Regions from separate parts of the Pseudomonas khavaziana genome, predicted to be linked through region 2. Evidence: predicted binding sites of a transcription regulator. Region 2 holds the regulator's gene; each other region holds the start of a gene.
The links. The regulator sigma-54, encoded in region 2, starts transcription at its own class of promoters, with help from an activator protein. The targets are predictions, from matches to a motif close to ANTGGCATNNANNTTGCTNT.

Region 1: the regulator sigma-54 is predicted to act here: its motif matches at 4,464-4,483, upstream of QYQ93_RS20615 (flagellar hook-length control protein FliK).
Region 3: the regulator sigma-54 is predicted to act here: its motif matches at 1,459-1,478, upstream of QYQ93_RS21780 (circularly permuted type 2 ATP-grasp protein).

The regions. Positions count from the first base shown of each region.
Region 1 covers NZ_CP129946.1:4,643,793-4,650,729, reverse strand. Annotated here, with positions in the region: gene fliI (flagellar protein export ATPase FliI) at 1-1,310, shown strand, start outside; gene fliJ (flagellar export protein FliJ) at 1,314-1,763, shown strand; gene QYQ93_RS20630 (STAS domain-containing protein) at 1,964-2,269, shown strand; gene QYQ93_RS20625 (fused response regulator/phosphatase) at 2,266-3,984, shown strand; gene QYQ93_RS20620 (Hpt domain-containing protein) at 4,015-4,371, shown strand; gene QYQ93_RS20615 (flagellar hook-length control protein FliK) at 4,533-5,840, shown strand; gene fliL (flagellar basal body-associated protein FliL) at 6,062-6,565, shown strand; gene fliM (flagellar motor switch protein FliM) at 6,575-6,937, shown strand, end outside.
Region 2 covers NZ_CP129946.1:1,220,244-1,227,180, reverse strand. Annotated here, with positions in the region: gene lptC (LPS export ABC transporter periplasmic protein LptC) at 1-467, shown strand, start outside; gene lptA (lipopolysaccharide transport periplasmic protein LptA) at 454-987, shown strand; gene lptB (LPS export ABC transporter ATP-binding protein) at 987-1,712, shown strand; gene QYQ93_RS05370 (RNA polymerase factor sigma-54) at 1,897-3,390, shown strand; gene hpf (ribosome hibernation-promoting factor, HPF/YfiA family) at 3,465-3,770, shown strand; gene ptsN (PTS IIA-like nitrogen regulatory protein PtsN) at 3,781-4,245, shown strand; gene rapZ (RNase adapter RapZ) at 4,248-5,105, shown strand; gene QYQ93_RS05350 (HPr family phosphocarrier protein) at 5,122-5,394, shown strand; gene QYQ93_RS05345 (ZIP family metal transporter) at 5,416-6,309, opposite strand; gene QYQ93_RS05340 (superoxide dismutase) at 6,342-6,937, opposite strand, start outside.
Region 3 covers NZ_CP129946.1:4,893,728-4,900,664, forward strand. Annotated here, with positions in the region: gene QYQ93_RS21775 (alpha-E domain-containing protein) at 1-12, opposite strand, end outside; gene QYQ93_RS21780 (circularly permuted type 2 ATP-grasp protein) at 17-1,426, opposite strand; gene QYQ93_RS21785 (ribonuclease E inhibitor RraB) at 1,873-2,214, opposite strand; gene QYQ93_RS21790 (hypothetical protein) at 2,427-2,687, opposite strand; gene QYQ93_RS21795 (START domain-containing protein) at 2,767-3,372, opposite strand; gene QYQ93_RS21800 (YkgJ family cysteine cluster protein) at 3,414-3,668, opposite strand; gene QYQ93_RS21805 (hypothetical protein) at 3,831-4,319, opposite strand; gene QYQ93_RS21810 (PLP-dependent aminotransferase family protein) at 4,413-5,852, opposite strand; gene QYQ93_RS21815 (OmpA family protein) at 6,105-6,917, opposite strand; gene QYQ93_RS21820 (DUF4398 domain-containing protein) at 6,914-6,937, opposite strand, start outside.

The DNA of each region.
Region 1 (6,937 bases), 2.9 Mb from region 2:
AGGCGACCGAGTTGCCCGGCCAGCCGATCCTCGAAGGGCGCCTGTTGCGCATGGTCGGCCTGACCCTCGAAGCCGAGGGGCTGCGCGCCGCCATGGGCAGTCGTTGCATGGTGATCAACGACGACAGTTACCACCCGGTGCAGGTCGAAGCTGAAGTAATGGGCTTTTCCGGCAGCAAGATTTTCCTCATGCCGGTGGGCAGCCTCGCCGGCATCGCCCCCGGCGCCCGCGTGGTGCCGCTGGCCGATACCGGTCGCCTGCCCATGGGCATGGGCATGCTCGGCCGTGTGCTCGACGGCGCCGGGCGCGCGCTGGACGGCAAGGGCGGCATGAAAGCCGAAGACTGGGTGCCGATGGACGGGCCCACCATCAACCCGCTCAAGCGCAACCCTATCAGCGTGCCGCTCGACGTGGGCATTCGCAGCATCAACGGTTTATTGACGGTCGGTCGCGGCCAGCGCCTGGGCCTGTTCGCCGGTACCGGCGTGGGTAAGTCGGTGTTGCTGGGCATGATGACGCGCTTTACCGAGGCCGATATCATTGTGGTGGGCTTGATCGGTGAGCGGGGGCGTGAGGTCAAGGAGTTCATCGAGCACAGCCTCGGTGAAGAAGGGCTCAAGCGTTCGGTGGTAGTGGCCTCGCCTGCGGACGATGCGCCGCTGATGCGCCTGCGCGCCGCCATGTACTGCACGCGCATCGCTGAATATTTTCGCGACAAGGGCAAGAATGTCCTGTTGCTGATGGACTCGCTCACACGTTTCGCCCAGGCCCAGCGGGAAATCGCCCTGGCCATCGGCGAGCCGCCCGCTACCAAGGGCTACCCGCCGTCGGTATTCGCCAAGTTGCCCAAACTGGTGGAACGCGCTGGTAATGCCGAGGCCGGCGGTGGCTCGATCACGGCGTTCTATACGGTGCTATCCGAAGGCGACGACCAGCAGGACCCGATTGCTGACTCGGCGCGAGGCGTGCTCGACGGACATATCGTGCTGTCGCGGCGGTTGGCGGAAGAGGGGCACTACCCGGCCATCGATATCGAAGCGTCCATCAGCCGGGTCATGCCGTCGGTGGTCACGCCCGAGCATATGGCCCGTGCCCAGCAATTCAAGCAGCTGTGGTCACGCTACCAGCAGAGCCGCGACCTGATCAGCGTCGGTGCCTATGTGGCCGGTGGCGACCGCGACACCGACCTGGCCATCGCCTTGCAACCGCAACTGGTGACCTACCTGCGCCAGGGCCTCAACGACAAGATCAGCATGGCCGAAAGCCAGGCGCATCTGCAGTCCATCTTCGCCCCCGCGCCGGGCGGCTAAGCCATGGCCAACAGCCGCGCCGCGCGCCTGGCCCCGGTGGTGGACATGGCCGAGAAGGCCGAAAAAGCCGCCGTGCAGCGTCTGGGTTATTTCCAGGGCCAGGTGCGCCTGGCGGAGAGCAAGCTGGGCGACCTGGAGCGCTTTCGCGTCGAATACCAGCAACAGTGGATCGAACGCGGCAGCAAGGGCGTGTCCGGCCAGTGGCTGATGGGTTATCAGGGCTTTCTCAATCAGCTTGAAACAGCCGTCGGCCAACAGCGCCAGAGCCTGGCCTGGCACCAAAACAACCTCGACAAGGCCCGTGAGGCCTGGCAAGCGGCGTTCGCCCGTGTCGAAGGGCTGCGCAAGCTGGTGCAGCGCTATATCGACGAGGCCCGGGCCATCGAAGACAAACGCGAGCAAAAGCTGCTCGATGAATTGTCCCAGCGCCTGCCCCGCCACGAACAGTTCTAACTGACGACGCAGGACAAATGTGGGAGGGGCGGTGCGACGATTCGACTTGCTCCCGATAGCGGTGTGTCAGCTATGGATTTGTTGACTGACACACTGCAATCGGGAGCAAGCCCCCTCCCACATTTGATCCGATGTGTTGCTTGGATCCGGTTCGCCTGCTACACCTTGTTGCACAGTGCCAACGACAAGGAAGCAGTCACATGTCAGTCGAGTCAGAAGTATCCCTGGACGGGAAGAAGTTGACGATCGCAATCAAGGGCCGGTTCGATTTCGGCAGTCATCAGGCGTTTCGGGACGCCTACGAGCGTTTCTACAAGGTGCCCGAGACCTATATTGTCGATCTCAAGGAGACCACCTACATGGACAGTTCTGCCTTGGGCATGCTCCTGCTGCTACGTGATCACGCCGGCGGAGAGGACGCTGAGGTCCGTGTGCTCAACAGCAACTCCGACGTGCGCAAGATCCTCGCCATCTCTAACTTCGACAAGCTGTTCGACATCAGTTGAGCGCCCTGGCCCCGGTCCTTGAGGCGCTGACCATCCTGATCGCCGAAGATAGCGCCGCCGACCGTCTGTTGCTGTCGACCATCATTCGTCGCCAGGGGCACCGGGTGCTGACCGCCGGCAATGGTGTCGAGGCGGTCGAGATCTTTGCCCACGAGCGCCCGCAACTGGTGTTGATGGACGCGCTGATGCCGGTGATGGATGGCTTCGAAGCCGCCCGGCAGATCAAGCAATTGGCGGGGGAGGCGCTGGTGCCGATTATCTTCCTCACCTCGTTGCGTGAGAGCGAAGCCCTGGCCCAGTGCCTGGATGCCGGTGGCGACGACTTCCTGCCCAAACCCTACAACCCGCTGATCCTGGCGGCGAAGATCAACGCCATGGACCGCCTGCGGCGCCTGCAGGCCACGGTCCTGCAACAGCGTGACCTGATCGCCAGGCACCACGAACACCTGCTGCATGAGCAGCGGGCGGCCAAGGCGGTGTTCGACAAGGTTGCCCATTCCGGTTGTATCAACGCCGCACCGAATATCCGCTACCTGCAATCGCCCTATGCGCTGTTCAACGGTGACTTGCTGCTGGCGGCCTACACACCGTCCGGTGACATGCATGTGTTGCTCGGCGACTTCACCGGCCATGGGCTGCCTGCTGCCATCGGTGCCATGCCCCTGGCCGAGGTGTTCTACGGCATGACCGCCAAGGGTTATGGCTTGACCCAGACGTTGCGAGAGATGAACGCCAAGCTCAAGCGTATCCTGCCGGTGGACATGTTCTGCTGTGCCACCTTGCTGTGCCTGAGCGCCCAGCGGCGGGCGGTGGAGGTGTGGAACGGCGGCATGCCCGAAGGCTATGTGCATGAAGTCGCCACCGGCCGGCGCACGCCGTTGATATCGCGACATCTGCCCTTGGGGGTGTTGTCGGCGGAGGCGTTCGATGACAGCACCGAGGTCTGGCCCATGGCCTTGGGCGACCGGGTGTTCCTGCTCTCCGATGGCGTGCTGGATACCGCTGACGCCAACGACCAACTGTTCGGTGCCGCCCGCTTGCAACAGGTGTTCGCCGCCAACCGCGAGCCCGACCGCCTGTTCGAGGATATCGAACAGGCCCTGGCAGCATTTCGCGGCCAGGCGCGGGACGATGTGAGCATGGTCGAGATCACCTTGCTGTCCGCTCCGCCGCTGCGGGTGGCTGAGCCGATGTATGCCGACAGCGGCCAGTCGAGCCCGCTGGACTGGTCGGTGAGTTTCGAGTTTCGCGCCCAGACTCTCAAAAACTACAACCCGCTGCCGTACTTGCTGCAGCTGCTGCTGGAGGTCCACGGCCTGCGCGAGCAGGGCGGGGCGCTTTATAGCGTGATGGCCGAGTTGTATTCCAATGCCCTGGAGCATGGCGTGCTCGGCCTGGATTCGGCGCTCAAGCGCGATGCGCAGGGTTTTGCGCAGTATTATCGCCAGCGCAATGAGCGGCTGGCACAATTGAACAGCGGCTATGTGCGCGTGCATGTGCAGGTGGTACCGACCGACCAGGGCGGCACCATGACCTTGCGGGTTGAAGACAGCGGGTCGGGTTTTGACGTAGACAAGGAATTGGCGCGGCCGGTGGACGTCGACCGTCTGTCTGGCCGGGGCTTGAGTCTGGTGCGTCAATTGAGCAGCGCCGTACGCTGGTCCGATGGCGGGCGCAGTGTCTGCGTGGAATTTTGTTGGGAGGCTCTGGCATAATCCGCCGATTCTTGATCAAGGAGCGAGCAAGTGGCTGAGATTCATTTGGACCCCGACGTGTTGTCGGACCTGCAGGAAGTGATGGAGAGCGAGTACCCGACGTTGCTCGACACCTTTATTGAGGACTCGCAAGAGCGCGTCGCAGCACTGCGCAAGGCTGGGGGCGACGCCAAAACGTTGGGACGGATTGCCCACAGTTTCAAAGGCAGCAGCGGCAATCTTGGGGCGGTGCGTTTGGCCCAATTGTGTGAGTTGCTGGAGACCGAGGCCGTCGAGGCGGCCTCGGATTTAGGCGCTCTGGTTGATCAGATTGATCATGAGTTCGCGCTGGTCAAGCCACTGTATGAATGTAGGAGCGAGCTTGCTCGCGAAAAACGTCAACGATAACGCGTGCTTCCTGGATGAATGCGGCGCCTGTGAGTTTTTCGCGAGCAAGCTCGCTCCTACATTGAATCTGATATATCCAGGCATTTTGTAAACCTGGCCCGACTCTTGCTCTATCTCCATGGACTGCATCCCCGACCTTCATGCAGTGGAGACCCTTACTTATGCCAGTCGCTCCCAATTCGCTTCTACAGGCTGCCCCCGCGACCAAGCCTCAAGCGCCTGTCGCCACCCCGGCGGTAGCGGCTGCGGCCCCGCGTGACAAGGGTGCTGGCTTTGCTCAAGTGTTTGCCAACCAAGGTCCCAAGCCGGCGCCGAAGGTCGGCGACAGCCCAGGCAAAGTCACCCGTGACAAGCCTGCTGATACCAACGCCAAACCGGCTGCCGATAGCGATACGCCTGCCGCCAGCAAACCAGCGGTTGCCGATAACGGCAATTCCTTGCCTGCCAAGCCGGCGGCCAAGACCGACGACGGCGCTGGCAGCGACGGCGACAAAGCCACCGACCCGTCCCAGGCGCAGCAGCCCCCGGTTGACCCGGTGGTTGATCCGGCGGTGATCGCTGCGGTGACGCCGGTGCCTGTGCCCGTGCAAGCCTCGGCTCCCGCCGTGGCCGCCGAGGACGCGGCCCTGCCGGTCGCCGTGACCGACGAAGCCAAGCTAACGGCCTTCGACCCGGAGGCTGACCCCCTGGATGCGATGCCCGCTGTGCGCCTGGCGATGGAGCAGGGCGGTCACGTGTCGGCCAGCAGCCAGGCGGCGCAGAAAACCGCGCCCCAGGATCAACCGACCGCCGCGCAGAGCTTTGCCGCCGGCCTGGCCACTATGGTCGACCAGCAAGCCACCAAGGACAGCACCGACCAGGGTGGCGACAATGCTTTCAGCGGTTTGATCGATGACGGCCTCAAGGACCTCAAGAACGCCAACAGCGACACCCGCGTGGATGATTTCGCCAACCGCCTGGCCGCGCTGACCCAGGCCGCCACGCCGAAAACCGCGAATGCCTTGCCGCCGGTCACCAATGCGCCGCTGGCCATGCACCAGAGCGGCTGGACCGAAGAAGTGGTCAACCGCGTGATGTACCTCTCCAGCGCCAACCTCAAGTCGGCGGAGATCCAGTTGCAGCCGGCTGAATTGGGGCGTCTGGATATCAAGGTCAATATGACGGCGGACCAGCAGGCCCAGGTCAACTTCATGAGCGGCCATGCGGTGGTGCGTGAAGCGCTGGAAAGCCAGTCTGGGCGCTTGCGCGAAATGTTCGCCCAGCAAGGTATGGGGCAGGTGGATGTGAATGTGTCTGACCAATCGCGGGGGCAGGACCAGCAGCAACAGCAGGGCCAGGCGCGGGGCGTGGGCAGTGGCGGTCGGCGTGGTGATAGCGCTGACACTGGCAGTCAAGTTGACGTGGCTGAAGTTGCAGCGCCAGTGACCTCAACCGTGATCGGCTCCAGCGCCGTCGATTACTACGCCTGACCTGAGTCAAATAGAGATCCAAATGTGGGAGGGGGCTTGCTCCCGATAGCAGTGTGTCAGTCAACAAATCCATTGCTGACACACCGCTATCGGGAGCAAGCCCCCTCCCACATTTGTTTCGTGGTGTTGGTTCTTCCCGTATTGCCAGACAACTCTGGCATAACACTTGCTCTTGCCTTCCCGTAGATCTATGAATCCCCGAATAGTGACGGATTATTGGCATGGCGAAGAGCGACGACGCAGCAACTCCCCCCGCAGCAGGCAAAGGCAAGCTCAAGCTGATCCTGCTGATTGTGCTGGGCCTGCTCCTGGCCATCGGCGCCTCGATTGGCGGCACCTGGTACATCATGCACAGCAGTGCAAGCAAGCCGGTGCCCGCCGCTGAAACCGCCACCAACGTCAAGCAACCGGCAATCTTCGAACAGATGCTTCCGGCGTTTGTTGCCAATTACAACGTCAACGGTCGTCAGCGCTACCTGCAGGTGAGCATCACCTTGCTGGCGCGCAACCAGGCGGACCTGGATGCCCTCAAGGTGCATATGCCGGTGATCCGTAACAACTTGGTGATGCTGTTCTCCGGCCAGGCCTTCGACAGCCTCGCCACCCCGGTCGGCCAGGAAATGCTGCGTCAGAAGGTCACTGCAAGCGTGCAGGAAGTGGCCCAGAAAGAACTCGGCAAAGTCGTGGTCGAGCAGGCGCTCTTCACTAACTTCGTATTGCAGTAGGATCACGACATGGCCGTGCAGGACCTGCTGTCCCAGGATGAAATCGATGCGCTGTTGCACGGCGTGGACGATGGTCTGGTACAGACCGAAATGGCTGCCGAACCCGGCAGCGTCAAAAGTTACGACCTGACCAGCCAGGATCGCATCGTCCGTGGACGCATGCCGACCCTGGAAATGATCAACGAACGCTTTGCCCGCTACACCCGCATCAGCATGTTCAACATGCTGCGCCGTTCGGCGGACGTGGCGGTGGGCGGCGTGCAGGTGATGAAGTTCGGTGAATACGTGCACTCGCTGTACGTGCCCACCAGCCTCAACCTGGTCAAGATCAAGCCGTTGCGCGGCACCGCGCTGTTCATCCTCGACGCCAAG
Region 2 (6,937 bases):
CTGTTGCGCAGGTTGACGAAGGCGTTATCGACTATTACGCCACGAACGCCTACAGCATCCAGTACCTGCCCGATGGGAAGGTGCAGTATGAAATGACGTCGGACAAGGTCGAACACCTGAAGGCCTCGGAAGTCAGCCTGCTGACCAATCCGGACCTGAACCTGTATCGCGGCACCGAATTTCCATGGCACGTCACCAGCAAGCGTGGCGAGGTCAACCCGGACGGCACCGAAGTTGAACTGATCGACTCGGTGCGCGTCGCACGTACAGACGCGCAGAACCGCGACACCATCATTACCAGCAGTCGCATGACGGTATTCCCACAGAAGCAATATGCGCAGACCGAGCAAGACGTTAGAATCGACGGCGCTGGCGGTGTATCGACTGGCAAGGGAATGAAAGCGTATTTGAAAGAAAGCAGGATACACCTGCTATCGAACGTAAGAGGACAGTATGAGGCTCGTTAAAACCCTCCCTATTTTGCTCGGTCTGGGCGCAGCACTGGGAAGCGTGAGCGCCTGGGCTCTGCCGAACGATAGCCAGCAACCGATCCACATCTCGGCTGACGATGCTCAGCTGGATGACAAACAAGGTGTTGCCACCTACACCGGCGGCGTGATCATCACCCAGGGCTCGATGAAGATCACCGGTAATACGGTGACCCTGACGCGTACCCAGGCCGGCGATATCGATGTCGTGACCTCAGTGGGCAACCTCGCTTACTTCGAACAGAAGCAGAAGGCAGAAGATCCAGGCCCGATGAAGGGCTACGGCAAGACCATTCAATACCATGCCCAGCAAAATCGCATTGTATTGATCGACCAGGCCAAGGTGCTGAGCGCCGACGGCAACTCGACCGAAGGCGAGAAAATCGTCTACAACACCCAGACCCAGGTCGCCCAGGCCGGTCGCGCCAATGGCAACAAGGTCACCGCACCTCGTCCGCGTATCGACATGGTTATCCAGCCGAAGAAGAAGGCCGAGTAATGGCGACCCTGAAAGCCCAGCACCTGGCCAAGGCCTATAAAAGCCGCCAGGTTGTACGTGACGTCAGCCTGTCGATCGACAGCGGCCAGATCGTCGGCTTGCTCGGCCCCAATGGTGCCGGCAAGACCACCTGTTTCTATATGATCGTCGGGCTGGTCCAAGCCGACCAGGGTCGGGTATTGATAGACGATCTGGATGTCAGCCACCAGCCAATGCATGGTCGTGCGCGGGCAGGTATCGGCTATCTTCCGCAAGAAGCGTCGATCTTCCGTAAACTGTCGGTGGCCGACAACATCATGGCGATCCTGGAGACCCGCAAGGAACTCGATCGCGATGGCCGCCGCAAAGAGCTGGAAAGCCTGCTGCAGGAATTCCACATCAACCACATTCGCGACAACCTCGGCATGAGCCTGTCCGGTGGCGAGCGTCGTCGCGTGGAAATCGCCCGCGCCCTGGCGACCGCACCGAAGTTCATCCTGCTGGATGAACCGTTTGCCGGTGTCGACCCGATCTCGGTGGGCGATATCAAGCAGATCATCCACCACCTCAAGGCCAAGGGCATTGGTGTACTGATCACCGACCACAACGTGCGTGAAACCCTCGATATCTGCGAAACTGCCTATATCGTCAACGATGGCCAGCTGATTGCCGAAGGCGATGCCGAGACTATCCTGGCCAACGAGCTGGTCAAGGAAGTGTATCTGGGTCACGAGTTCCGCCTGTAGGCGCAGTGGTTTCGCGCCTTTCCCGGGAGCGCGCAGGAGTCAATAGAAACCTTAGTTTTTTTATTGTTACCGCGCTCTAGGCAAAGGCCCCGAGATCAGGCATATAATTTGCTTATGTTTGGCGCTCACGCGCCCTGTCGTGGATGGCGCATTGCGCCGGCGAATAAGGTGTTAAGCCCCTGCCATGAAACCATCGCTAGTCCTGAGAATGGGCCAGCAGCTGACGATGACACCGCAGCTGCAACAGGCCATCCGCCTGCTCCAATTGTCGACCCTGGACCTGCAACAGGAAATCCAGGAGGCCCTGGAGTCCAATCCGATGCTCGAACGCCAGGAAGAAGGCGACGACTTCGACAATGCCGACCCGCTGGCCGATAACATCGAGCAAAAACCCAACCCCGATGTGCAGGAACCCTCCTATCAGGAAACCGCCCCTACGGTGGATAACCTCGAGGACGGCGAATGGAACGAACGCATTCCCAACGAGCTTCCCGTGGATACTGCATGGGAGGACGTGTACCAGACCAGCGCCAGCAGCCTGCCGAGCAATGATGATGACGAGTGGGACTTCACCACCCGCACCTCTGTCGGCGAAAGCCTGCAGAGCCACCTGCTGTGGCAGCTCAACCTGGCACCGATGTCCGACACCGATCGCCTGATCGCAGTCACCCTGATTGACTGCATCAACAACCAGGGCTACCTGGACGAAACCCTCGACGAAATCCTAGAGGCCTTTGACCCTGAGCTGGACATCGAGCTGGACGAAATCGAAGCCGTCCTGCATCGCATCCAGCAATTCGAGCCCGCAGGCATTGGCGCCCGCACCCTCAGCGAGTGCCTGCTGCTGCAACTGCGCCAACTGCCGGCCAAAACGCCTTGGTTGGCCGAAGCCAAACGCCTGGTGTCGGACTACATCGATCTGCTGGGCAGTCGCGACTACAGCCAGCTGATGCGCCGCATGAAGCTCAAGGAAGACGAGTTGCGCCAGGTCATCGAGCTGGTGCAGAGCCTCAACCCGCGCCCCGGCTCGCAGATCGAATCCAGCGAGGCCGAATATGTCGTCCCGGATGTGATCGTGCGCAAGGACAACGAACGCTGGCTGGTCGAGTTGAACCAGGAATCGGTACCCCGTCTGCGGGTCAACCCGCAATACGCCGGTTTTGTGCGCCGCGCCGATACCAGCGCCGACAATACCTTCATGCGCAACCAGCTGCAGGAAGCGCGCTGGTTCATCAAGAGCCTGCAAAGCCGCAACGAGACCTTGATGAAGGTCGCGACCCAGATCGTCGAGCACCAACGCGGTTTCCTGGAATACGGCGACGAAGCCATGAAGCCTCTGGTCCTGCACGATATCGCCGAAGCGGTCGGCATGCATGAATCGACGATTTCCCGGGTAACCACGCAGAAATTCATGCATACCCCACGGGGTATTTATGAGCTGAAATACTTTTTCTCCAGCCACGTCAGCACCTCCGAGGGCGGTGAATGCTCCTCCACGGCGATCCGCGCGATCATCAAAAAACTGGTTGCCGCGGAAAATCAGAAAAAGCCGTTGAGTGACAGCAAGATCGCTGGTTTACTGGAGGCACAAGGCATTCAGGTCGCCCGTCGAACCGTCGCCAAGTACCGCGAGTCCCTTGGGATCGCGCCTTCCAGCGAGCGTAAGCGTTTGATGTGACGGGCAGGCCACAGCGTTCCAGTGGCAGGCGTTTTGCCTGCCGCTTTATGCACTGGCAACGAAGGAGAAGCTGTATGCAAGTCAACATCAGTGGACACCAACTTGAAGTCACCAAGCCCCTGCGTGAGTACACCGAGAGCAAGCTGAACAAGCTTGCGGGGCATTTTGACAAGATCACCAACGTGCAGGTCATCATGGAGGTCGATAAGCTCAAGCAGAAAATCGAGGCAACCCTCCACGTACCGAATGCGAAGCTCGTTGCCAATGCAGAACATGAAGACATGTACGCGGCGATTGACTCGCTCTACGACAAGCTCGACCGCCAACTCATAAAGCATAAGGAAAAGAATCTGCACCTGATGCAAGGTACAGGTCGTTAACTCTCCCCCCATGATCCGACTTGAAACCATCCTGACCCCCGGCCGTTCCCTTGTGAACGCGCCGGGCGGCAGCAAGAAGAAAGCCCTCGAGCAAATTGCCAACCTGATCAGTAGCCAAGTGCCTGAACTGGAGATGCAAGATGTCTTCGAGGCCCTGATTGCCCGTGAAAAACTCGGTTCGACCGGTTTTGGCAACGGCATTGCGATTCCCCATTGCCGCCTTAAAGGCTGCGACACGCCTGTCAGTGCGCTGCTGCATTTGGAAAAACCCATCGATTTCGACGCCATCGATGGCGCCCCGGTCGACCTGCTGTTCGTGCTGCTGGTCCCGGAAGCTGCCACCGATGCGCACCTGGAGCTGCTCCGACAGATCGCCAGCATGCTCGACCGCAAGGAAGTACGTGACAAACTGCGCAGTGCCAGCAGCAATGAGGCGCTCTATCAGGTCGTCTTGGATGAACAAAACGGGCAGTAATCATGCGTTTGATCATCGTCAGCGGCCGTTCCGGCTCAGGTAAAAGCACCGCCCTCAATGTCCTTGAGGACAACGGTTTCTATTGCATCGACAATTTGCCCGCCGGCCTGCTGCCGGAGCTGGCAGAACGCGCACTGATCCATACTGAATTGGCGCAACCTCTGGTCGCTGTGTCTATCGATGCCCGCAACCTGCCCAGCCACCTATCGCGGTTCCCGGAACTGCTGGAAGAGGTGCGCGCCAAGCATATTCATTGCGATGTGCTGTACCTGGATGCCGACGAAGAAACATTGCTCAAACGCTTCTCAGAAACTCGTCGCCGCCACCCGCTCAGCAGCGCCAACCGCTCCCTGGCTGAAGCCATCGAGGACGAGACCAAGCTGCTCGGGCCGATCATTGATCTGGCCGACCTCAAGATCAACACCACCAACCTGAATCTGTATCAGTTGCGCGATGCGATCAAGCTGCGCCTGCTGAACCAGCCCGAGCCCGGCACTGCATTCCTGGTCGAATCATTCGGCTTCAAACGTGGCATGCCGGTGGATGCCGACCTGGTGTTCGATGTGCGCTGCCTGCCCAACCCCTATTGGAAGCCAGAATTGCGCGATCAGTCCGGGCTGGACCAGCCTGTGGCAGACTACCTGGCTGCGCAACCGGATGTGGAAGAGATGTTCCAGGATATCTCCAGCTACCTGCTCAAATGGTTGCCACGCTTTGCCGCGAGCAATCGCGCCTACGTCACCATTGCCATTGGTTGCACCGGCGGCCACCACCGCTCCGTCTATCTGACTGAACGGCTGGGCCAGGTATTGCAACAAACCCTCAAGAACGTCCAGGTCCGCCACCGCGACCTTAGCTGAAAGGAACACCACTGCGATGCCGGCTCGGGAAATTGAAATCATCAACAAGTTAGGCCTGCACGCCCGGGCCTCGGCCAAATTCGTCGGCGTGGCCGGGAAGTATCCTTGTCAGATCCGCGCTGGTCGTACGCCGGAATCCATGGTCGATGGCAAGAGCATCATGGCGATGATGATGCTGGCGGCCGGCAAGGGCACCAAGATTCACCTGAAGACCGAAGGCGAGCAGGAGCAGGAAGCGATGGACGCTTTGGTTGAGCTGATCAATAACAAATTCGATGAAGGTGAGTAGTCGCCGATGCAGGAGCAGGCTTTAGCCCAACGCCGTATCCATCACCATCATCAGGCAGAACCCGATGCACAGCCCGAGGCTGGCGAGCTTTTCGTGACCATTTCGGCGCGATTCGGGTATCACTTCGTGGGTCACCACCAAGAGCATCGCACCGGCGGCCAGCGCCAGGCCCAAGGGCAATAACACCTCGGCCAGGCTCACCAGCCAGGCGCAAAGCACCGCAAATACCGGCTCAACCAAACCTGATGCGGCGCCAATCAAAAAAGCTTTGACCCGCGACATCCCCGCCCCAGCCAGCACCAGCGCAATCACCAGGCCCTCCGGTACGTCCTGCAAGGCAATGCCCATGGCCAGACTATCGGCATCCGGCATGCCACCACCCGCCGAGACACCCACAGCCATACCCTCTGGAATATTGTGAGCAATGATGGCAAACACAAATAGCCAGATACGCGGCGGGATCACCGGTTTATCCGGTGTGCCCACCAGCATTTCCGGGCTGGCACCGGAGACCTTGCGATCGACCAGGTACAGACCGAAAGCCCCCAGCATAATGCCGAAGCTGATCAGCCCACCCGCCTCCCAAGGCGAAAGCCCCAGACTCTCAGCCGCGGCAATACCCGGCACGACAAGGGAAAAAGCGGTCGCCGCCAGCATCACACCAGCACCGAACCCCAGCAGAGTATCGCTCAGCGCTATCGGCATGCGCCGAATCACCAGCACTGGGACCGCGCCCAACGCCGTGCCGAGCGCGCAAATCGCGCCTCCCTGCAAAGCGCGCAGGATGCGGGGCTCCAGGTTCAGCCAGGCCAGCCCATGGGCCACCAGCAACGCGGTACCAGCCAATAGCAACAGCGAGCCAAACGCATAACGAAACATTCGCACGCTACTGATCGCCAGTGTTTCAGTGCCCATAGTCGGCCTTAGATCTTGTTATACGGTGAGTATCAGGCCAAGGCAGCCTGGTAGCGGGCGGCGACTTCGGGCCAGTTGATAACACTGTAGAAGGCATTGATGTATTCCGGGCGACGGTTCTGGTAGCGCAGGTAGTAAGCGTGCTCCCACACATCCAGGCCCAGGATCGGCGTATTGCCAGCCATCAGTGGGCTGTCCTGGTTGCCGCTGCTTTCCACCACCAGTTTTTTTTGCGGGGTGACGCTGAGCCAGGCCCAGCCACTGCCGAAGCGGGTCAAGGCAGCCTTGGTAAAGGCTTCCTTGAAACGATCATAGCCGCCCAGTTGTTCGTCGATAGCATGACCGAGCGCACCCTCTGGCTTACCGCCGCCGGTGGGCGACATGACGGCCCAGAACAGTGAATGGTTGGCATGCCCGCCGCCTTGATTGATCACGGCGGCCCGCAGCGTTTCCGGCAATTGATGAACGCTGGACACCAGTTTCTCCACCGGCCAACCGGCGAACTCAGTGCCCTCGACCGCAGCGTTGAGGTTGTTGATATAGGTCTGGTGGTGCTTGGTGTAGTGAATCTCCATGGTTTGCGCGTCGATATGCGGCTCGAGGGCATCGTAGGCGTAAGGCAGGGCCG
Region 3 (6,937 bases), 2.7 Mb from region 2:
TCTACTCAACATGGCATCAGTCCTCGACCACCCAGGTGTCTTTAGTGCCGCCGCCCTGGGACGAGTTGACCACCAGCGACCCTTCGCGCAGGGCCACGCGGGTCAGGCCGCCGGGCACCACACGGGTTTCCTTGCCGGACAGCACGAACGGGCGCAGGTCGATATGCCGTGGGGCGATGCCGTTTTCGACGAAGGTCGGGCAGGTGGATAAACACAGGGTCGGCTGCGCGATATAGGCGTGGGGCTTAGCCTTGATGCGCGCGCGAAAAGCTTCGATTTCCGCCGCCGTGGACGCGGGGCCAACCAACATGCCATAGCCGCCGGAGCCCTGGGTTTCCTTGACCACCAACTCGGGCAGGTGGGCCAGTACGTGGGACAATTCGTCGGGATTACGGCATTGAAAGGTCGGAACGTTCTGCAGGATCGGCTCTTCATCCAAGTAGAAGCGAATCATTTCAGGGACGAACGGGTAAACCGACTTGTCGTCCGCAACTCCCGTGCCGATGGCATTGGCCAGCACCACATTGGCGCAACGATAGGCCGCAAGCAGGCCCGGCACGCCAAGCATGGAGTCCGGGTTGAAGGCCAGTGGGTCGAGGAAGGCATCATCGAGGCGGCGGTAGATCACATCCACAGCCTTTGGGCCGTCGGTGGTGCGCATGAATACACGGTCGTCGCGTACGAACAGGTCCGCCCCCTCCACCAGTTCCACGCCCATTTCCCGGGCAAGAAACGCATGCTCGAAAAACGCGCTGTTGAAGCGCCCTGGAGTGAGCACCACCACGCTGGGGTTATCCAGGGGGCTGGCGCTTTTGAGGGTATCGAGCAACAGGTTGGGGTAGTGGTCGATAGGCGCGATGCGCTGGGCCGCAAACAGTTCCGGGAACAGGCGCATCATCATTTTGCGATCTTCGAGCATGTAGCTGACGCCACTGGGCGTGCGCAGGTTGTCTTCCAGTACGTAATAAGTGCCGTCACCATCGCGTACGAGGTCGACCCCGGAAATGTGGGAATACAGATCACGGTGCAGGTCCAGGCCCTGCATTGCCAACTGATACTGCTCATTGGCCAGTACCTGCTCGGCGGGAATAATGCCGGCCTTGATAATGCGTTGGTCGTGGTACAGGTCGGCGAGGAACATGTTCAGTGCCTTGACCCGTTGGATGCAGCCGCGCTCGACAACCCGCCATTCGCTGGCCGGAATACTGCGCGGAATGGTATCGAAGGGAATCAGGCGCTCAGTGCCCAGCTCATCCCCATAAAGGGTGAAGGTGATCCCGGCCCGGTGGAACAGCAAATCGGCTTCGCGCCGACGCTGGGCCAGCAAATCCGTAGGGGTGTCGGCCAGCCAGCGGGCGAACTCGCGGTAATGAGGACGCACCTGCCCTGCCCCATCGTACATTTCATCGTAATAAGTGCGGATCATGCCGTACTCCTTGTCACCCGGACGCGAGAACCTTCGCAAGGCCCGTGCCAGCGGCATAAACACTTAATAATCAATGAGTTGAATAACTCAGGCGGATTCTTCGCACCATCCCGGTGCGTAGAACGTCCCCAGTGCACGTCGCACGCGTCATTGCAACGCGGCACTTGCCTATCGATAGCATAGCCAGAGTTGATTTCACTGCCCGGCCAGCGCTGCGGATAATCACCTCCATCGGCTGAACAGGACATGTCCTACAGCGAAACCCTTTGTGCAAGCGGTACTGTGTTACTTCGTGTACTGATCTGCTCCCTCGAGCTTCCCTTTCCGCCACCCTATTGGGGTGGCTTTTTTTTGCGTGCAACTAAATCAGCGCTCCTGCCGAAGCCCCAAACAAAATCGGCCGACCCAAAGGTCAGCCGATACGCTGCGCTGCTCATAAACACCAACTACATGGGTAACCCACGCACCTCCTGCTTGACGCCCCATCCTTCGATGATCCCACCCAGGGGCTCGACCACCGCCTCGAAGTCATGCTCGAAGTCTCCTATGCCGTCGTAGGTTGCAAACATGATTTTGCTCAGTTCCAGATACCAGGCGCCATCGTCGCGCGCGCTGACCTGGGCATTCAGGGATTCGCCACGAAATCGACCCGCAGCCCTGCGCGCCCGTTCCTCATCCGGGAAAATGGCGTAGAACTCAATGGGGTGAAAACGCGAGAAATCGAAGCCGCCTTCTTTCATGCGGCGCAGGACGTTGGTACTGATGTCTTCTTGATAGGCTGTGCTCATGAAAAGTGCTCCTCAAATGATGGATAGACTTTCCGTGCTTCCCGAAGCTCGCGCCTTACTGGCGCGAGTACTACGGCAGGAACAACACCGCTGGAAAACAAGCATGTAGCTGACAAGACCAGACCTTAGCGATTCATTCGCTGATCTCGATTGCAGAGTAGCGCGAAGCTATCACCTCCACCAGAGGTGCTTGATGGGTCTAACGGAAATATTCAGGCCGCGGGTTCGACCCTGAGGTCCTTGATACCATTTTGATCATGCAGGCTCTTGACCGTGGGATCGGGAACACGATCGGCAAGATCGTTAAGGTCCAGCTTTTCCAACACCGGTGACACACGCACCCGCACCATCTGTGCGGCTTCTTCCAGCGTCGGCTCATGCTCGCAGTCGAATTGCTCGACTACCGGCTCGCCACGGTCATTGATGAAAGAAACATTCCACTTCGGCATCGGTGCCTCCTCGATAAAACCCATGTGTGGGCTTACATCTATCTGGACCTTGAGGCTTTGCCAAACGTTCCACCCAAGGCAGGAGGCACCGGATCAGTTGCGCTTATTTTTCAGCGCGCTCCTTGAGGGCCTTCAGGGTATTGAACGGCGCTTCCACCACAAATTTGTTGGCCAACCACGACGGCACGCTGCCGCCCGGCTCGGTGTGCACTTGGTAGGTCACTTCGGTCTCATTGGCGCCTTTGGGCACCAGTTTCCAGAAGCCTTCGACCTGGGCGACCCGCACATAGCCTTTTTCTTCCGACTTGTAGGTAGGCACGCCCTGCAAGGTGCGGGTTACGCTACCATCGGCGTTTTTAGCGGTTGTGACATGAGTATACGAGTCACGATCACTCACCGGAAAGGGTGCCTTGAATTGCGTGTAGGTCCAGGCCTCATCGCCTTTCTTGTCGACCAGTTTCTGGGATTTGCACTCGTGAATCCAAGCGCAGGCACCCGCCACGTCTTCCTGCAATGCAACGATCTTGGCCACAGGCGCCTTGATCACGGTCACGCCGCGATACGCTTTGTACTTGGAGCCGGCAACTTCGCTCAGGGACACCTTGATACCGTCTTCGTCCTTGGCCACTTGCCAATCCTCAGCCTGGGCAGTAGCAGCAAACAGCAGCGTAAAACCGCACAACACGGCCAGTCGTTTCAGCGAACCCATTGTTGTATTCCTTATTGTTGAAGTTCCAATAGTAAAGCCCATCAAGCCGCCGTCATCTGCTCCCACCAGCCGATCAAGCGAATTGCATCGGCCTGGTCATTGCCACAGACCTCGATATCAGCCTTGAAATCACTGCACACCGCCGGCCGTTCAGGCAGGCCGAACAGCTGGCACAGTTGTCCGACCGACAGGTGCAGGCAGCGAACACCTGCAGGCTTGCCCTGGGGCATTCCGGGCAGCGGCGAACTGATGGAGGGGGCGATGCAGCATGCGCCACAGCCTTCACGGCATTTCATGACCAGCAGGTCCTCGACGACTCAATAGGGATGGCCGGGCTAGAGTACGCCCTTAAACAGCCGTTTTAAAATGGTCCAACAGGGGTTTTTCGCACAAAACAAAAGTGACCGACCAGTCTGCGACAGATGGTCGGCAACCTGGGTCACGCATAGCCGCATAGTTTATTGCTTGAATTCAAAATCCAGCGCGGCGCCTTCAACATCACGGCGCTCATCGTTGCGCAGTTGCAGCTTCATCTCATTGCTGAGCAAGCGGCCGTTGATCTGGAACGCACTGTTGTCGGTGGGCTTTTCGCCAAACATCGGCGGCAGCAAGGGCACGCTCTTGGGCTTGGGCATGGTGCCGATGGGCTGCAACAGCCTGACCATGTCCGAAGGCAGCGAAAGGTCCAACTGTGCCGGTGGCAATTTAGTCTTGGCGACTTCACGGGCCGACTTGGATTTGCTCGCAACAGGCGCGCGCTTTTTGGTAGTTGCGGTTTTTTTCTGCGTGGCGGGGGCTTTTTTCGCGGGAGCTGGTTTCTTCGCTGAGGTCTTCTGTTCAGAACTGACTGCCGACGCGCCATCCGCCACCGGCTCCGCCAGCACAGTGCTGACATTGCACAGGCTCAACAGGCCAATCACCAGGGTAACGCGAAAAATAGAAGTCATATCGCCAGCAGCGTTAACGGCAGAAGGCCATATGCTCGCTTGTTGTGGGCGACATGACAAGAGCGCAGATCAGTGTTGTCCCCTTTGCACGCCTCAAAAACCCGCCCCGGTCTCCTGGCACAACTGGCTGGCCAGCATGCCCAAGGTCATCAACGCCCGCTCTGCCTCGCGGTTCCAGGGGGTACCGCAGTTGAGGCGAATACAGTGGTTGAACTGTTCCGTATTACTGAAGATCAGCCCCGGCGCAATACTGATGCCCTGTTGCAAGGCACGCACGTGCAGTTCCTGGGTATTGACCCGACCCGGCAAACTGACCCACAGGATAAAGCCGCCGGTTGGACGGGTCATCTGGGTGCCCTCGGGGAAATATTGCTGCACCGCCAGTTGGAAGGCGCTGAGGTTCTTGCGGTATTCCTGGCGGATATAGCGCAGGTGGCGGTCGTAGCCACCGTTTTCCAGGTAGGCCGCGACCCCCATCTGGGTGACACTGCATGCTGAGTGGGTACTGAACATCTGCAGGCGCTGGATCTCCTGCTGGTACTTGCCGGCGATCATCCAGCCGATACGCACCCCCGGGGACAAGGTCTTGGAAAAACTCGAGCAGTAGATGACCCGGTCAAGGCGGTCGTAGGCTTTCAGAGCCTTGGTGCGACCCAGTTCGAACATCAGCTCGCCGTAGATATCGTCCTCGACGATCTGGATATCGAAATCCGACGCCAGGCGCAGCAGTTGTTTCTGGCGCTCTTCGGGCATGGTGCCACCCAGGGGGTTGCTCAGGCGCGTGGTGAGCACCAGCGCCTTGATCGACCACTGGTTGGCGGCCAGCTGCAGGGCTTCCAGGCTCATGCCCGTGGCTGGGTCGCTGGGGATCTCGATGACTTTCAGGCCGAGCAAATCGGCGAGTTGCAACAAGCCGTAGTAAGTCGGTGATTCGGCGGCGATCAGGTCGCCAGGCCGCGTGAGAACACGCAAGGACATCTGCAACGCATCGACGCAGCCGTGGGTGATCACCACCTCGGAAGGGTCTACCACCACACCGGCATCGCGCATGCGGATCGCCACCTGGCGACGCAGCGGTTCAAAGCCGGGGCTGAACATGTAGCTGAAAGCCCGCGGGCTCTGGAACCGTGTGACCTTGGCCAACTGCTGGTGCAGCGCCCGTACCGGTAGGTAATCGACACTCGGCACCGCAGCGCCCAAGGGGAACACCCCTTCACGGCGCGATTCGACCAATACCTGTTGGATGATGCTGCTGCGGGTGACCAAGCCTGGACGCTCGACCCGTGCGATGTCTGGCGTCGGCGCCGTGAGTGCGGGCGTCTGGTGCACGTAATAGCCCGACTGCGGCCGCGCCCGGATCAGCCCCTGGTCTTCCAGGTTGGCATAGGCCTGCAGCACCGTGGCATGGCTCACATTGAGCTGGGAACTCATTTTGCGCACCGATGGCACGCGCTCCCCCGGTTGGTAGACACCGCGTCGGATGTCCTCAGCCAGTTGCTGGGCAATACGCTGGTAAAGCAACAGATTGGTCATGACGCAGCACTCGATTTCACGGGTATTTTATTTTTGTGTGAAACATACCAGCACAGTTTAGAAGTGTACGGGGACAGTTGTCACGATAGTCGAGCGCAGGAGGGAGTGACAGCAAAAACTGTAAAGGGAGTACGCCTGACAAAATATGGGAGGGGGCTTGCTCCCGATGACGGTGTATCAGTCAAAGATGTTGCAACTGAACTACCGCAATCGGGAGCAAGCCCCCTCTCACATTAAATCGAAGCCTGGCGCTCAGCGGGCAGCGCCCAGCTGGCCTTTCTCGTCGGAGAATACGATTTCCACCCGGCGATTCTGCGCGCGGCCTCGTTCGGAGGCGTTGGCTTCTACCGGGTACTGATCACCATAACCCTGGACCTCGATACGCTTATCATCGATACCCAGGTCCATCAACAGGTCCGCCACCGATTGGGCACGGTCGCGGGACAGTTTCAGGTTCTCCTGCTCGCCCCCGGTGTTGTCGGTGTAGCCCTCGATGCGTACACGACGCTTGGGGTTGAGTTGCAGGAACTGCACGATCTTCAACACTGTGCGATTGGCCGAGTTGGCCAGTTCCGCTTCGCCGGTGTCGAACAGCACATCTCCCAGCGTCATCACCAGGCCACGGTCGGTCTGGGTGGTGAGGCTGGCAATTTGTGCTTCAACCCACTTGCCCTGTTGCTGCACGCTGGCCAGTTTGTTTTCGCGCAGGGCCAGTTGCAGGCGCTGGCGTTCCAATTCGAGTTGGGCGCCGCGTTCCGCGTTCAGGCCTTGCTCGGTGTGTTCACGGGCGATGGCGCTGTAGCGCTGGCTCAGATAGGCGTAATGCACCACATCGGCGCCGCTGCCCCAGTAGCTGGACAAGCGATCGGCACGGGCCAGGGATTCGCCGGCGCGGATCACATCCTTAGGGGCGAAGCGCAGCACGTTGGCGTCCTCCTTGACCTTCTGGAAGTCATCGCCGGCCTGTTGCAACGCCTGCTCGCTGCTGGGTTGGCTGGCGCAACCGCCCAATGCCGCACTGCCCAGCAGCAACACGCAGCCCAAACCACGGATCATCGGGCTCATTGCGCGTCTCCCAACTGCAG